2 regions of the Devosia sp. UYZn731 genome follow, and region 2 is predicted to be linked to the other one. Evidence: predicted binding sites of a transcription regulator. Region 2 holds the regulator's gene; the other holds the start of a gene.
What was found. The regulator PhoB, encoded in region 2, activates phosphate uptake and scavenging genes when phosphate is short. The targets are predictions, from matches to a motif close to TGTCATNNANCTGTCAT.
Positions count from the first base shown of each region.

Region 1: a site for PhoB is predicted at 1,793-1,809, ahead of phnC (phosphonate ABC transporter ATP-binding protein). Genes of this name have one in related genera too.

Region 1 is NZ_JBEPOL010000005.1:482,786-490,942, reverse strand. Features, by position in the region: gene phnK (phosphonate C-P lyase system protein PhnK) at 1-316, shown strand, start outside; gene phnL (phosphonate C-P lyase system protein PhnL) at 318-1,019, shown strand; gene ABIB57_RS15165 (DapH/DapD/GlmU-related protein) at 1,016-1,630, shown strand; gene phnC (phosphonate ABC transporter ATP-binding protein) at 1,874-2,710, shown strand; gene phnD (phosphonate ABC transporter substrate-binding protein) at 2,776-3,693, shown strand; gene phnE (phosphonate ABC transporter, permease protein PhnE) at 3,755-4,711, shown strand; gene phnE (phosphonate ABC transporter, permease protein PhnE) at 4,722-6,050, shown strand; gene ABIB57_RS15140 (hypothetical protein) at 6,150-6,395, shown strand; gene ABIB57_RS15135 (phosphotriesterase family protein) at 6,404-7,318, opposite strand; gene ABIB57_RS15130 (Crp/Fnr family transcriptional regulator) at 7,643-8,157, shown strand, end outside.
Region 2 is NZ_JBEPOL010000004.1:226,612-234,768, reverse strand. Features, by position in the region: gene ABIB57_RS11770 (GMC family oxidoreductase) at 1-1,236, opposite strand, end outside; gene ABIB57_RS11765 (dihydrodipicolinate synthase family protein) at 1,236-2,168, opposite strand; gene ABIB57_RS11760 (GntR family transcriptional regulator) at 2,332-2,997, shown strand; gene phoB (phosphate regulon transcriptional regulator PhoB) at 3,125-3,826, opposite strand; gene phoU (phosphate signaling complex protein PhoU) at 3,861-4,571, opposite strand; gene pstB (phosphate ABC transporter ATP-binding protein PstB) at 4,741-5,523, opposite strand; gene pstA (phosphate ABC transporter permease PstA) at 5,604-6,980, opposite strand; gene pstC (phosphate ABC transporter permease subunit PstC) at 6,983-8,157, opposite strand, start outside.

The sequences.
Region 1 (8,157 bases), on a different contig from region 2:
CGGCATGCGCCAACGCCTGCAGATCGCGCGTAACCTGGTCACCAATCCGCGCCTCGTCTTCATGGACGAACCCACCGGCGGCCTCGACGTTTCGGTGCAGGCCCGCCTGCTCGATCTGCTGCGGGGCTTGGTCGGTGAACTCGGCCTCGCCGCCGTCATCGTCACCCACGATCTGGCAGTGGCCCGTCTCCTCTCCCACCGCATGATGGTGATGAAGGATGGCCGCGTCATCGAGTCCGGCCTGACCGATCGCGTGCTTGACGATCCGCGCGAGCCCTATACCCAGCTTCTCGTCTCCTCGATCCTGCAGGTGTAATGTGACCCCTCTGCGCGTAACCTCCCTCGCCAAGACCTTCACCATGCACCTGCGCGATGGCGTCGTCCTCCCCGTGGTCGATAACGTCAATTTCGAGGTCAATGAAGGCGAATGCGTCGTTCTCGGTGGCCCGTCCGGCGCCGGCAAAAGCTCCATCCTCAAGATGGTCTATGGCAATTACGGCGTCGATGCCGGCCACATCTGGCTGCACCATGACGGCGAAGAAGTCGACCTCGCCACCGCCGATCCGCGCCTCGTTCTCACGCTACGCCGCGACACCATCGCCTATGTGAGCCAGTTCTTGCGCACCGTCCCCCGCGTTTCGGCGCTCGACGTGGTCGCCGAACCCTTGGTTATTCGCGGCGCCGACAAAGCCGAAGCGCAAAACCGCGCCAGAAGCCTGCTGGCCCAGCTCAACCTGCCCGAACGGCTGTGGAGCTTGCCCCCCGCCACATTCTCGGGTGGCGAACAGCAGCGCGTCAATATCGCCCGCGGCTTCATCACCGATCACAAGGTGCTGCTGCTCGATGAACCCACCGCCTCGCTCGATGCGACTAACCGCGCCGTCGTCGTCGCGATGATCGCGCAGAAGAAGGCCGCCGGCACCGCGCTGCTCGGCATCTTCCACGATGAGGAGGTCCGCAGCCAGGTTGCCGATCGTATCGTCGACGTCACCGCCTTCGCCCCCAGGATCGCCGCATGACCCGCCTCTCCGAAACGCCCTCCGTGCACCCCACCGCGTCAGTCAACAATTCCAAGCTCGGCCGCTACACCGAAATCGGCGCCGGCAGCCACGTTTCCCATTCGACCATGGGGGACTATTCCTACGCGGTCGAAAACACCCAGATCGCCTATTCCACCATCGGCAAATTCGCCAATATCGCCAGCCACGTGCGCATCTATGCCTCCATGCACCCGATGGAGCGGGCGTCGCTGCACCACTTTACCTACCGCTCGTCCTGGTATTTCGATGGTGCCGAGGATGATCAGTCGTTCTTCGACTGGCGCGCCAGCACCCCCATCACCATCGGCCACGATACCTGGATCGGCCATGGTGCGGTGATCATGCCCGGCGTCACCATCGGTAATGGCGCCATCATCGGCTCCAATGCTGTCGTCACCAAGAACGTCGCCGCCTTCGCCATCGCGGTGGGCGTGCCGGCCAAGACGATCAAACAGCGCTTCACCGATCCGATCGCCAGCCGCCTCGATGCGCTGGCATGGTGGGACTGGGACCACGACCGCCTGCGGCTGGGTTTGCAGGATTTCCGCTCACTCTCGACCGAAGCATTTTTGGATAAGTACGAGGGGTAGGCATACCCCCACCCAACCTCCCCCTGACAAGGGGAGGAGCTAGTCTGGCGGTCTGCCGAGATCGTGCCAAATCCGCTGCCCTGTTCCTCCCCCTCCCAGGAGGCGGCTAGGTGGGGGCGCCTTCGGCTAGCCCGGTGCCTCTGCGACATCCCTACCCCACATCGTCATCGTTCCGTCACGCAACCGACATCGCAGGTTTATCTGCACCCCATACGCATCCCCCGGCTCAACACCGGAGGGCACATGCTCAAGATTTCCAAGGTCACGCGACGCTTCGGCAACAAGACTGCCGTCGACACTGTCGATCTGGAAATCCCCAATGGTCAAATGGTCGGCATCATCGGTCGCTCCGGCGCCGGCAAGTCCACCCTGCTGCGCATGATCAACCGCCTGGCCGATGTCTCCGACGGCCATATCGAATTCGACGGCGCCACGGTCTCCACCCACAAGGGCCAGGAGTTGCGCAACTGGCAGCGCGATTGCGCCATGATCTTCCAGCAGTTCAACCTGGTCCCCCGCCTCGACGTGCTGACCAATGTGCTGCTCGGCCGCCTCAACGGTCGCTCCACCATCACTAGCCTGCTCAACATCTTCACCCATGCCGAGCGCCATGATGCGCTCCAGGCGCTCGACCGCCTCGATATTGCCCAGACGGCCTTGCAGCGCGCCGGCACCCTGTCGGGCGGCCAGCAGCAGCGCGTCGCCATCGCCCGCGCCCTGATGCAGAGCCCAAAGATGATCCTGGCCGACGAGCCGATTGCTTCGCTCGATCCGCGCAATGCCCAGATCGTCATGAATAGCTTGCGCGACATCAATCGCGATCACGGCATCACCGTCATCACCAACCTGCACACGCTGGACACCGCTCGCGTCTATTGCCAGCGCATCATCGGCATGGCCGCCGGCAAGGTGGTGTTCGACGGCTCGCCCGCCCAGCTCACCGAAGCCGCTGCCCGCGAAATCTACGGCGCCGATGGCCTCAAGGAGGCTTTTTCGGAAGCCATCACCTCCACATCCATTCCCGGCCCGCGCGCGCGCGTCGAAGCCCTCGATCAGCGCGCCGAAGCCTTCGCCAACTGAAGTTGTGCGCACCCCATCCAACCCCGCGGCAAAAGCGGGGCGGATCTCAGACCCAGGAGAAAACCATGCTGAAATCTATGCTTATGGGCGCTGTCGCGCTCGTCGCTCTCGGTAACGGCGCTGTCGCTACCTTTGCCCAGGAAATGCCAAAGGAACTCCGCATCGGCATCCTCGGCGGCGAAAACGAAGCCGACCGCCTGCGCAACTATGCGTGCCTCGCCGATCACCTCAAGACCGACCTCGGCTTCGAGAAGGTCTCGCTGTTCCCCGCCGCCGACTATGACGGCGTGATCCAGGGCCTCCTCGGCGGCACCCTCGACGTTGCCGGCCTTGGCGCTTCGGGCTATGCGGCCATCGCCATCGAAAACCCCGATGCCGTGACCCCCGTGCTGACCACCCAGCAGGAAGACGGTTCGACCGGTTACTACTCGATCGGCCTGGCCCTCAAGTCCTCGGGCATCACCGATATCATGTCTGCCAAGGGCAAGAAGCTCGGCTATGCTGATCCCGACTCCACCTCGGGCTACCTCGTCCCGCTGACCCAGATCCCGGTCACCACCGGCGTTCCGAACAAGGAATTCTTCGCTTCTGCCGATTTCAACGGCGGCCACGAAAACAACGTCCTGGCCTTGCTTGACGGCAAGTCCGACGTTTCGGTCGACGACTCTTCGGGCATCGGCGAGTTCGCCGACGGCTATACCTCGGGCACCTTCCGCAAGCTCGTCGACAAGGGCGCCGTCGATCCCGCAGATTTCGTTGAAGTCTGGCGCTCGCCGCTGATCCCGAACGGTCCGACCGTGGTTCGCAACGCCCTCGGCGCTGACTCGATCAAGAAGATCACCGACTTCTACCTGAACCTGCCCACCGAAGACGCAGCTTGCTTCTCGGCCATCGAAGGCGGCGATTTCAAGGGTTACGTCCCGGTCAAGGCTGAATTCTACCAGCCCATCATCGACATCCGCAAAGCCACCATCGGCGGCTAATTTAGCCTAGAGGGCACCGGCCGAGTTGGCTGGTGCCCTTCGTCTATCGGGACATTGCTCCATGACCGCGCTCGCTCCATCCGCCTCCGAGACCGTCCGCACCGTCGATTTGGCCTGGCGCCATCTGGCGCGGCAGCGACGGCTGTATTCCATCCTCGGCTTTGGCGGCCTGGCTCTGGCTCTGGTCTGGTCGCTGATTTTCGCTGACGAAAGCAATGCCGGCCACTTCATGGAGCGGCTGCCCCATCTGTTCGATTTTCTCTCCTGGCTGATCCCGCACGACTGGATGGATGTTCCGCGCGCGCTGTTCGATCTGCCCACCCCCGCCGATAACGGCACCCAGGAATTCAACTTCCCCGAGGGTCGGGTCGATCTCGGTGCCGGCTTCTACCTGCCCGAATATTTCTACCTGATGCTGATCACCATCAATGTCGCGATGGTCTCCACCATTGTGGGGTTCACCGGCGGCTTGGCTCTGTGCTTCCTCGCCGCGCGCAACATGATGCCGTCCTTCCTGTTGCGCTCCGTCGTGCGCCGCGTCATGGAAGTGCTGCGTGCCTTCCCCGAAATCGTCATCGCCGGCTTGTTTGCTGCCGTGCTGTCTATCGGCCCGGTCGCCGCCATCATCGCGGTGGGCCTGCACACCATCGGCGCGCTGGGAAAGCTCTATTTCGAGGTCATCGAAAACATCGACATGAAGCCCGATGAGGGCCTCAAGGCGGTTGGCGCCAACTGGATCGAGCGCGTCCGCTTCGGCGCGCTGCCGCAGGTCATGCCCAATTTTGTTTCCTATGCGATGCTGCGCCTCGAGATCAACGTGCGCGCCTCCACCATTATCGGCGCCGTCGGCGGCGGCGGTATCGGCGAGGAGCTCAAGCTCTCCATCTCGCGCGGTTTCGGCGCCAAGACTATCGCGCTGATCGCCCTGCTGCTGACCACGATTATCATCGTCGACCAGATTTCCGCCTATGTGCGCCGCAAGCTGGTGGGCGACGCCGCCTTCCTGATCCACGGTTGAGGTGCTCACTATGACCGATATGACCCTCACCCTCGAACAGCGCTACCCGGCCGTCTTCAAGCAGTCGATCCTCAAGCGCTTCGCGCCCCTGATCGCGCTGGTCGCCGTCGTGCTCTATCTGCTCTACGCGATCTGGTTCTTCGCGCTGCCCACGGTCATCAGCCAGGGTAAATGGGATCGCCTCGGCGATTACATGCAGCAGTGGATCGCCTATGACGTCAATGCCGAATACCGGCTCGATGGGCCCACCATCGTCGGCAAATATCCGCGCTTTTCCGTGCTTGGCAAGGATCCGCATCCCGATTGGCTGATCCCCCGCGAGGGCGGCTACACCATCGAACTCGGCGGGGCCGGCCAGTCGGTCACCTTCACCAAGACCGCCGCCACCCTGACCAATGCCGGCGCGAGCGTCGATCTCGACCTGACCAGCGCAGAGGTGCGCATCGTGACCCCGGACGTGCCGCCCTGGCTCGTGGTCAAGGGTGGCGAGGCCGTTGCCGATATGGGCTTTGTCGGCGACGTGCGGGTCAGCACCGATCGCGTCAAGTTCCGCAAGCGTGCCTTCGGTTGGCCTAACTTCCTGTTCGATATCAATTCGCCCTTCTTCGGCAAATCGGCCGGCGAAGTGACATCGCTGATTACCTCGGGGCCTGACCTGCTCGCCGGCACCCCCAATTACGCCCTGGCCTGGGACAATATCTGGTTCAACGCCCAGTGGCAGCACGGCGACGTCTGGACCAAGCTGCTGCAGACCATCGTCATGGCCTTTGCGGGCACACTGATCGGCGCCATGGTGTCGTTCCCGCTGGCCTTCTTTGCCGCCCGCAACATCACGCCCAACAAGCCCATCAACCAGGTCATCAAGCGCCTGTTCGATTTCTTCCGCTCGGTCGATATGCTGATCTGGGCGCTGTTCTTCACGCGCGCCTTCGGTCCCGGCCCGCTCGCCGGCATCGGCGCCATCGCCCTCACCGAAACCGGCACCCTGGGCAAGCTCTATTCCGAGGGCCTCGAAAACATCGACGACAAGCAGCGCGAGGGCATTGCCTCGACCGGCGCCGGCCTCATCACCACCCAGCGTTATGGCGTGCTGCCCCAGGTGCTGCCCGTGATGATCTCGCAGACGCTCTACCAGTGGGAGTCCAACACCCGCTCCGCCAGCATCATCGGCGCGGTCGGCGCCGGCGGTATTGGCCTGAAACTGTGGGAATCGATGCGCACCAATTCCAACTGGTCGAACGTGTTTTATATGGTCCTGCTGATCCTGGCGGTCGTGTTCATTTTCGACAATATTTCCAATGCTCTACGCACCCGCCTGATCGGCAAGGCGCAGCACTGAGAGCGGCCGATTGCCAAAATGCATCAGTCCAAAATCAGCGATGGTTCTGGTTTGTGACAGTAGTTTGTGCATTTTGTTGCAAAACGTCCGGAGCGAATGATGCACAATCTTGAAAATTCCGACACTCTTGAAACCACTCTGCTCAAGCTGGCGACCCCCAATATCTCCCCCAAGGAAATGCTGCGCCAAGCCAAGAAGCTGCACCCCAAGGCGTCCAAGAAGGACATCATCCGCGCCGCCTTCTCGTCCCTGATCACCGCCGCCGACAAGGACATCGAAGCCAGCATGGCGCTGCACAACTTTGCCATCACCGAACGCGGCAATGTGACGGACGTGGATCGGTAGGGCCTTCCCTACCGCGCAAACGCCTCAAACGGATTGTCCTGCGTCAATCGCACGATCGTCTCCTCGCTCACCCCCGCCGCCCGCAGCATCGGCAGCATCACGTCCACCAGATGCGTATAGGGCCGCGGGGTGCCGCCGCCGGGCAGAGCGGGGTCAAACCACCCCAGGTCATGGCTCAGCAGCAATTGGGGTCCCAGCCCTGCGTCCAGCGCCTTCAAAATCAGCGCGCAGACTTCGTCGTCCGGCTCCCGCCCCACATGGTCGTACTCGATCCATGCGCCCCGCGCCGCCACCGCCTTGTGCAGCTCGAAATCCGGCTCGGCCTGCGTGTGGATGGAAATAAACCGCTCGGCCCGATACCCCTCATCCTCGATGATATCGAGCTGGTCCATCACCACGCGGCCCCGAATCGTGTGCGAGCCGATCACCGCATTGGTCTGCATCCCCGCCCGCGCCGCCGCGCGCAAAATCCGCTCCTCCAATGGCGTGATTCCATCGTCGCCGGCACTGACCTTGATCCAGGCGGCCATGACGCCGCTGTCCTCGATCTGCCCGGTCAGTTCCCCCACCATCCAGTCTTCCAGTTCGGCGCCGCTGGCCTTGCCCACCCAATCCGGTATCCACGGCTCGCGATAATTCCCCGTCGGCACCACGATCGGCAGCCCCGTCGCCACCGACACGGCCTTGTCGAGATCGGCGCGCCGCCCGACCCCACCGGTCGTGCATTCCACCAGCGCCGTTATGCCCTGCTTCTGGATCGCGAAAATCTGCGGCGCCATCAGCGCCACCACGTCAGCGGCCTCCGCCTGCGCATACCCGGGTTGATCGGGCGTGCGCAAATCCACGAACACATGCTCGTGCGGCAGGATCATGCCGAGCTGATCCTTGCGGTAGGGTCCCAATGTGGTGATCAGATGCTTCATGCGCGCTCCTCCAAGCTTTTGCTGCAGGCTGGCCCAGGATCGTCCGCTTGGCAATCCTTGCGGTTTCCGACGCAAGACACAGCCGGGGCGGCGCATCTGGTCATCGCCCTGCATTTGGCCCCGGCCGATACCGCGACCAAGATAATGGAGCAATATAGAAATCGCAGATGAATTGTCCAATTGGACAACTTGGATGATCCGGATGGAATGTACATATTTTACTGTCTATTGAGCCTGATGGCGCATAACCTTAACCCATCGTGTGCCCTGTCTTCAGGGGCGCGGATGGCTGGGCGATAATTTGCTCTTGCCCAAGGAAGAGCTGTGTCCCCATCATCTGGCGACCGATCGCGAAATCTGCTCCTCAACGGTATGCATCTCGACGACTTCGCGCTGATTCAGGGCGCACTGGAGCCCGTGCAGATCGAGTTCAAAACGGTGCTCGAACGTCCCGGCAAGGGCATCGATTTCGTCTACTTCCCCGAGGAAGGCCTGCTCTCGATCATCTCTCGTTTTGAAACCAGCCGCGATGTGGAAGTGGGTATAGTCGGACGTGAGGGCATGTCGGGTATTCCCCTGCTGCTCAATGATCGCCTGTCCACCTATGCCACCAATGTGCAGGTCTCCGGTTCCGCCCAGCGCCTGCCGGCCGATGTGTTGACCAACGCCCTGGGTACCAGCCGGCAGCTGCACGATCATCTGCTGCGTTTCGTGCGCGCCGCCGAAATCCAGACCGCCTCCACGGCCTCCGCCAATGGCCGCGCCAAGCTGGAAGAGCGCCTGGCCCGCTGGCTGCTGATGACCCATGATCGCCTCACCGGCGACCGGCTCGATGTCAC
Region 2 (8,157 bases):
GTTCACCAGCGGCTGATCATCCGGGTTCGCCGAGCGCAGCCTGACGCTGCCACGCGCCTTGGGCCGCAGCAGGCATGAGGTGAATGTGACCCCATAAGTTGGCTTGGCCGAGGATACGTCGCGGTCGAGATACACGATGGGCGCGCAATAGAGCTGGATCGTCGGCCGCTCGCCGCCGTCGGGATCATAGAACAGGCAGGCCTCGATGCCGGTGGTGGTCACCGGCCCCGAATTGAACAGCAGATACTGCAACCCATTCCGAACCATCGGCCAGCCCTTGTCTTCGCCGAAATAGCCGGACTTGCCTTTGGTAGTGGCGATGACCGGGACCTCATGGTGATCCTGCAAATTGGCGCCCACGCCGGCGATATCGGCCACCACATCCACCCCATGCTCGCGCAGGTGGTCGGCCGGCCCGAGCCCCGACAGCATCATCAGCTTGGCGCTGTTATAGGTCCCCGCCCCGACCAGCACTTCGCGCTCGGCATGCATCGTATGACTGACGCCGCCCCTGGTATAGCTGACGCCAACCGCGCGACCGTTCTCGATGACAATCCTGTCCACCCGCGCGCCGGTGACGATGCTCAGTCGATCATCGCCCGACAGCGGATCGAGGAACGCCTTTTTGGCGTCCGAACGCTCCTTGTAGCGGCCCCATTGCCCATAGGTGTGCTGCATGATGCCAACGCCGTTTTGGCGAGCACCGTTGAAATCGGGGTTGAATTCATGACCCAGGCCCTGTGCCGCGAGCAGGAAATCCTGCGTGGTATCGGCAATATGGCCGGGCTCTGAGACCCGTAAATTGCCGCCGATGCCATGGAATTCATTATTGAACTTGGTGTTGGCCTCGATGCCTTTGAAGTGCGGCAGCATGTCCGCGTAGGACCATTCGGTCTCGTTGCCCAAATGGGCCGCCCAGCCGTCATAGTCCTCGCGCTGCCCGCGCATATAGACCATGGCATTGACCGCACTGCCGCCGCCCAAGGCTTTGGCCACCGGCACGATCGGCCCGCGCCCGCCCAGTTGTGGCTGCGGCACGGTATGGTGCATTTCGAGGAAGTCCTCGCGCGCCAGGTACTTCATGTAGCCGGCGGGATAGGCCATCAGTTTGGCCGTGTCGCGCGGCCCGCGTTCGAGGATCAATACCGAAAAACCGAACTCTCGCACCAGCCGCATCGCCGCCACCGAGGCCGCCGAGCCGCCGCCCGCGATGATGAAGTCGTAGGTTTTGGCCATTACGCACCAATCTCCGCCAGCCGCCGTGCCTGTCGCACCAGCAGCAGTTCCACGTCCGCCACATCCAGCGCCGACATCACCGGCCGCGGCTTGCGCAGCGCCCCCGATTTGATGACGCCGCGCTTGGCCAGCACGTATTTGCGCGCCGCCAGCCCGATGCCCTGCTGCTGCTCGTAGCGCGCCAGCGGCAGGTAGGCGTCGAAGATATCATGCGCCCGCTCGACATTGCCCTTGGCGAATTCGGCGACAACGCCAACCATCATCTCCGGATAACAAAACCCGGTCATCGCCCCATCGGCACCGCGGCTCATTTCCTCGGGCAGGAATAGCCCGCCATTGCCGCAGAGGATCGAGATCCGCCGCGTTTCGCCCTTGTCGCTGGCGGCGCGGAGAGCCGTAATCTTGGACAGGCCCGGCCAATCCTCATGCTTGAGCATGACGCAATTGGGCACGTCGCGAATGATCCGGTCGATCACCTTGGGGGCAATCGTAACATTGGTGGTCAGCGGATAATCCTGCAGCACGAACGGGATATCTCCCAACGCCTCGCCGACCGACTGGTAGAAGGCAAAACTCTGATCGTCGGTCTTAATGGTCCAGGGTGGCGCCACCATGACGCCCGCCGCGCCCTGGTCCATCACGGTCCGTGCCAGCTCTGTCATCGGCGCGAGGCCGGGTGCCGAAACGCCGACCACGACCGGCAGGCGGCCACCGAGGCGCTTGAGCACGCGCTCCACCACTTGCGCCGACTCGGCTGAAGTCAGCTTGGGCGCCTCGCCCAATTGCCCGAGCACGGTGATGCCGCTCACCCCGGCGCCTTCGTAGAAATCCAGCATGGAATCGACGCTCGCCAGGTCCAATGCGCCATTATCCTCGAACGGGGTCACCGCGATGACGTAGACGCCCTTGGCCTGTTCATTGAGGATTGCCATGCGTGATCTCCAGATGGTGCCGCGAGCGGCGGCCGATGGTTCGGTATCGGCCAGAGGCCGCCGCAGGGCAAGCCGTGCGCAGGCGCCCTGGGCGGTTTTGCCCGACCAATTCGACCGGCAGCAAAAATCGCTGTAGGATGAGCATCGTTACGTGGAGACGACCTTGGCCGCAGCGACCCAAACCGAACAAATCGCTATCGAGCACGACGATCTCAGCATCGCCCGAGCGCTGGAAGAGGACATCATCTTCGGCCGTCTCGCCCCCGGCACGCGGCTGACCGAAGATACGCTGCTCGCCCGCTTTGCCGTGACGCGTCACTTCGCGCGCCAGGCATTGGTGCAGCTTGAGGCCATGGGCATCGTGGTGCGCGAACGCAATCGCGGCGCCACCGTGCGTTCGCTGACGCCCAAACAGGTGCAGGAAATCTACGACGTGCGCGAACTGTTGCAGCGGCAGGCGGCGCTGTGGATTCCGCTGCCGGCACCCGCCGCGTTGATCGCCGAACTCGAAGCCATCCACCAAGAGCATGGCCGGCATATGGAAGCCGGCTTCCTGCGCGGCGTGCACGAGGCCAATGACCGCTTCCATCTGACGCTGTTCGGCGCCTGTGGCAATGCGCATCTGGTGCAATCGATCGAGCTCTATATGCGGCTCAGCCTGCCGGTGCGCGCCAACACTATGGGCGATAAGGAGTCCCTGCGCATCGCGCACCAACACCACGCCATGATGATCGACATGCTGCAAGGCCACGATAATTGGGTGCTGGCGCAGCTCTGCGTCGATCACTTGCAGCCGAGCAAGCAGCGCTATCTGGAGCGGGTGAGGTAAGTCCCCTCAGTCGACACCTCCCCCTTCCAGGGGGAGGATCAAGGTGGGGGTCGTATCTGCCGGATTTGGGCTCTCACACCCCCACCCAGCCTCCCCTGTAAGGGGGAGGAGCCGCTTAGTGCTAACCCTACGCCACTTGCGCGAACCGCTCGTCAAACGCATAACCGGCGCCGCGCACCGTGCGGATCGGGTCGCTTTCGCGACCGCGATTGATGGCGCGGCGGAGACGGCCGATATGGACGTCCACAGTACGCTCATCGACGTAAACGTCATTGCCCCAAACGCCGTCGAGCAATTGCTCGCGCGAATAGACCCGGCCCGGATGACGCATCAGATATTCGAGCAGGCGATATTCCGTCGGCCCCAGATGCACGTCGCGGGTGGCGCGGCGGACGCGGTGGGTGGTGCGGTCCAGCTCCAGATCGCCCACCTTGAGCGCGGCGGTGACCAGGTTCGGATTGGCCCGGCGCAGCAGCGCGTGAATGCGCGCCAGCAGTTCGGGCACCGAGAACGGCTTGACCACATAGTCGTCGGCGCCAGTGGCAAGGCCGCGCACGCGCTCTTCTTCCTCGCCACGCGCGGTGATCATGATGATCGGCACCCGGGCAGTTTCCTCGCGGGCGCGCAGACGTCGGCACAACTCGATGCCGGAGACTTCGGGCAGCATCCAGTCGAGCAGGATCAGGTCCGGCAATTTATCCTGGATGCGTTCCTGCGCCTGATCGCCGGTTTCGGCGGTCAGGACGCGGAAGCCCTCGGCCTCAAGATTGTAGCGCAGGAGGATCGAGATATCTTCCTCGTCCTCGACGACAAGTATCGTTGCGGGCATTGTTGTGCTCCCAAGGTCGCTCGGCCGCAGCCGGCTACGCCTTGATCTGGGTCCGCTGAAGTTCCTGCACGTCGGCCGTCAATTGCTTGCCGGTCTGCAGGTAATAGGCGCGTTCGGCGATGTTGGTCGCGTGGTCGCCAATGCGCTCCAAATTCTTGGCGCAGAACAGCAGATGCGTGCACTGCGTGATGTTGCGCGGGTCTTCCATCATGTAGGTCAGCAGCTCGCGGAACAGCGAGGTGTGCATGGCATCGACCTCGTCGTCGCGATTGCACACCTCGATGGCGGCTTCGGCGTCGCGGCTGGCATAGGCATCCAGCGCATCCTTGATCTGGCGCAGCACCAGATTGGTCATGTTGCGCACGCCATTGTAGAACGTGGGCTGCAGGCTGAGGCCTTCCAGCTTGAGCGAGCGGCGGGCCAGTTGCTTGGCCATGTCGCCGACCCGTTCCAGATCGGACGCGACGTGGATCGAGGTGATGATGGCGCGCAGATCGCTGGCCATCGGCTGGCGGCGGGCGATCATCGACACTGCCATATCGTCGATGCGGCGCTGCATGTCGTCGATACGCTGATCGGCGATGATGGTGACATCGGCCAGCTCGCGGTCGAGCTTGAGCAGCGCCTTGGTGCCGTTCTCGATGGCGACTTCGACCTGGCCGCCCATCTCGGCGATCAACTGGGCAAGCGTAGTCAATTCGTCGGTATAGGAGCTGACGATATGTTCTGGGGACGTGGTGGCCATGGCTTTATCCTCGAAATTTGTGGAGGGCATTAGGAGGTCGAGGTTCGTGTCAGGCCGAGGCGAAAATGGCGCCTATCGAGAACCGGAGCGGAGCGTACGTTTGGTACGTGAGCACCGGAAGCGCAGATAGGTGGCATTTGCAGCCCGGCTTGGCACGAAGATCGGCCTCCTAACCGATGCGGCCCATGATGTAGTCCTGGGTCTGCTTGTTGATCGGGTTGGTGAAGATGTCTTCGGTGACACCCTCCTCGATCAGCTTGCCCAGATGGAAGAACGCCGTCTTCTGGCTTACGCGCGCAGCCTGCTGCATCGAGTGGGTGACGATGACGATGGTGTAGTTCTCGCGCAATTCATCGATCAGCTCTTCGATGATGGCCGTCGCGATCGGATCGAGCGCCGAGCAGGGCTCGTCCATCAGGATGACTTCGGGGCCGACGGCGATGGCGCGGGCAATGCACAGGCGCTGCTGCTGGCCACCGGACAGGCCGGTGCCGGGCTCGTTGAGGCGGTCCTTGACCTCTTCGAACAGCCCCGCCTTGCGCAGGGACGAAATCACGATCTCGTCGAGATCGGTCTTGGAACGGGCCAGGCCATGGATCTTGGGGCCATAGGCGACGTTCTCATAGATCGACTTGGGGAACGGATTGGGCTTCTGGAACACCATGCCGATACGGGCGCGCAGTTCCACCACGTCGAGGGACTGATCGTAAATGTCCTCGCCATCCAGCTCGATCAAGCCGCCAACCTTGGCGCCTTCGATCGTGTCGTTCATGCGGTTGATGCAACGCAGGAACGTGGACTTGCCACAGCCCGAAGGTCCGATGAACGAGGTCACCGCACGGTCGGGAATGTCGATTGAAATGCCGAACAGGGCCTGCTTGGCGCCGTAGTGGACGGTGACGTCCTTGGCATGCAGGCGGATCGGGCGTTCGAGCATATCTGTCGGGTTCATGGCACTATTCACTGATGTCTGCGTCATCTTAACCTTGCCAGCCAGCATGTCCATTTGAGTGTCTCCGGAATTGTTTTGCGTCATGCCCGGCGCTCCAGCCGGGTGCGCAGGAAGATGGCGACGGCGTTGAGCAGGATCATGAAGGCCAGCAGCACCATGATGGCCGCCGAGGTGCGTGATTCAAAGAAGTTGCGGTTTTCATTGCCCTGCCAGAGGAAGATCTGCACCGGCAGCGCGGTGGCCTGATCCAGCGGCGTCGCCGGCACCGAAGCCACGAAGGCGTTCATGCCGATCAGCAGCAGCGGCGCCGTTTCACCCAGCGCCTGCGCCACGCCGATAATGGTCGCGGTCAGGATCGAGGGGAAGGTCACCGGCAGCACATGGTGGAACACCATCTGCGTCTTGGAGGCACCCATGCCGAGCGCCGCCTGGCGCAGCGACGGAGATACGCCCTGCAATGCACCGCGGGTGGCGATGATGATGGTGGGCAGTGTCATCAGGGTCAGCACCAGGCCGCCGGCAAGCGGCGCCGAGAGCGGCAGGTGGAAGGTGTTGATGAACAGCGCCGCCCCGAGCAGGCCGAAGACGATGGAGGGCACGGCCGCCAGATTGTTGATATTGACCTCGATCAGATCGGTCCAGCGCGACTTGGGCGCGAACTCCTCGAGATAGATGGCGCTGGCCACCCCGATCGGCACCGCCAGGATAATGACGATCAGCATCATGAACAGCGAGCCCATGAAGGCGCCGAGCAGGCCCGCCGAGGCAGGAGCCGCGCGGCTATCGACGTTGGTGAAGATGCTCCAGGCAAAACCGTTGGAGATCGTACCGTTGTCGACGAACTGATCGATCAGCGTGCGAGCCGGAGGTGTCAGCTGCTGCTGGGCATCGCTGGCATCGCGGGAGATATTGCCCTTGATCCAGTTGGCCGCATTGGCCGACGCCAACACGTCGATCTCGGTCGTCTTGCCCAGCAGCGATGGGTCGGCGACGAAGCGTTCGCGGATGGTGTGGCGGCTATCGGTTTCAGCGATGGACAGCAGGTCCTTGCTGTCGATTTCGTAGCCGGCCGGCGCTGCGGCGCGCAGCGAGGCTTCGACCACCTTGTTCCAGTTCAGCAGCGCAACCTTGCGCTGCCAATCTAGGTTCGCCCGGTTGAAATCGGCATCCGACTGGCCAGCGGCGCGAACCGGGGCCGGATCGATCTTGACGATGGCCGGGTCGTAAGTAACCGTCAGATGCAGATTGGCCTGGGTGAAGGCCGGGATGCCCTTGACCAGCACGTCGGCGAACAGGATCGCCACGAAGCCTAGTGCGAGAATGATGGCCCCCACGCCCGACCATTTGAAGATGGCCTCGGTGGTGTGCCGCTTGCGCAGGCCGTCACGGATCAGTTTGGTGCGGTCGCGCGAGGCCTGGAGGCCGGTCGAGATCGCGGAAGCTGTGGTATTGGCCATGATTATTCGTACTGCTCCCGGAAGCGGCGGACGATGTAGAGCGCGACAATGTTGAGCACCAGGGTCATCACGAACAGGGTGAGCCCCAGCGCGAAGCCGACCAGCGATTGTGGCCCAGCGAAATCGGTATCGCCGGTGAGCTGGTTGACGATCGAGACGGTGATGGTGGAGACCGGCTGCAGTGGATTACCGCGGAGGACCGGGCTGTTACCCGCTGCCAGCACCACGATCATGGTTTCCCCGATGGCGCGGCTGATGGCGAGGAGGAACGCGCCGACGATACCGGGAAGAGCGGCCGGCAGCAGCACGTTGCGGATGGTTTCGGATTTGGTGGCGCCCAGCCCGAAGGCCCCGTCGCGCATCGCCAGCGGCACCTGATTGAGGATGTCGTCGGAAAGGGAGGAAATGAACGGGATGATCATGATGCCCATGACGATACCGGCGGTGAGCGCGCTGGTGGCGCTGACCTGCAGCCCGATGGCGGCGCCAATACCGGCGAGGAACGGACCAACCGTCACCAGAGCGAAGAAGCCGTAGACGATGGTGGGGATGCCGGCCAGGATTTCGATGATTGGCTTGACCACGGCGCGCACGCTGCGCGGGGCATATTGGCTGAGATAAACCGCCGTCATCAGCCCGACCGGGACCGCCACCAGCATGGCGATGACCGAAACCATCAGCGTGCCGGTCAGCAGCGGCAGGATGCCATATTGGCCGGCGTCGCCCGAAGCGGTGGTGGCAAACTTCGGGGCCCAGACGGTGCCGAAGAAGAAGTCCGCCGGGCTGATGAAGGTGAAGAACTTGAACGCCTCGGTGACCAGCGAGGCGACGATGCCCACCGTGGTCAGGATGGCGATGGCCGAGCACAACAGCAGCAGCAGGGTGACGATGCGCTCCACACTGTTGCGGGCTCGCAGTCGGGCACTGATCTTGCCGCGGGCATAGAGCAGCGCCAGGATGCCGGTACCGGCCGCGGCGGCGATCACCACGAGGAAGGTGATGAACTGGAACTGGCGCAGAGCCTCGCCGGCGCTCTGCTCATAAGGCTGCACCTCGCCAGCCACGCCATAACCTGAAGCGATGGCCTGGACGCGCTGCATGACCCCGTTGAGGCCAGCCTGATCGAGGCTCATCACCAGATCGGACGGGAGCTGGGAGACGATGTAATTGTGGGTGA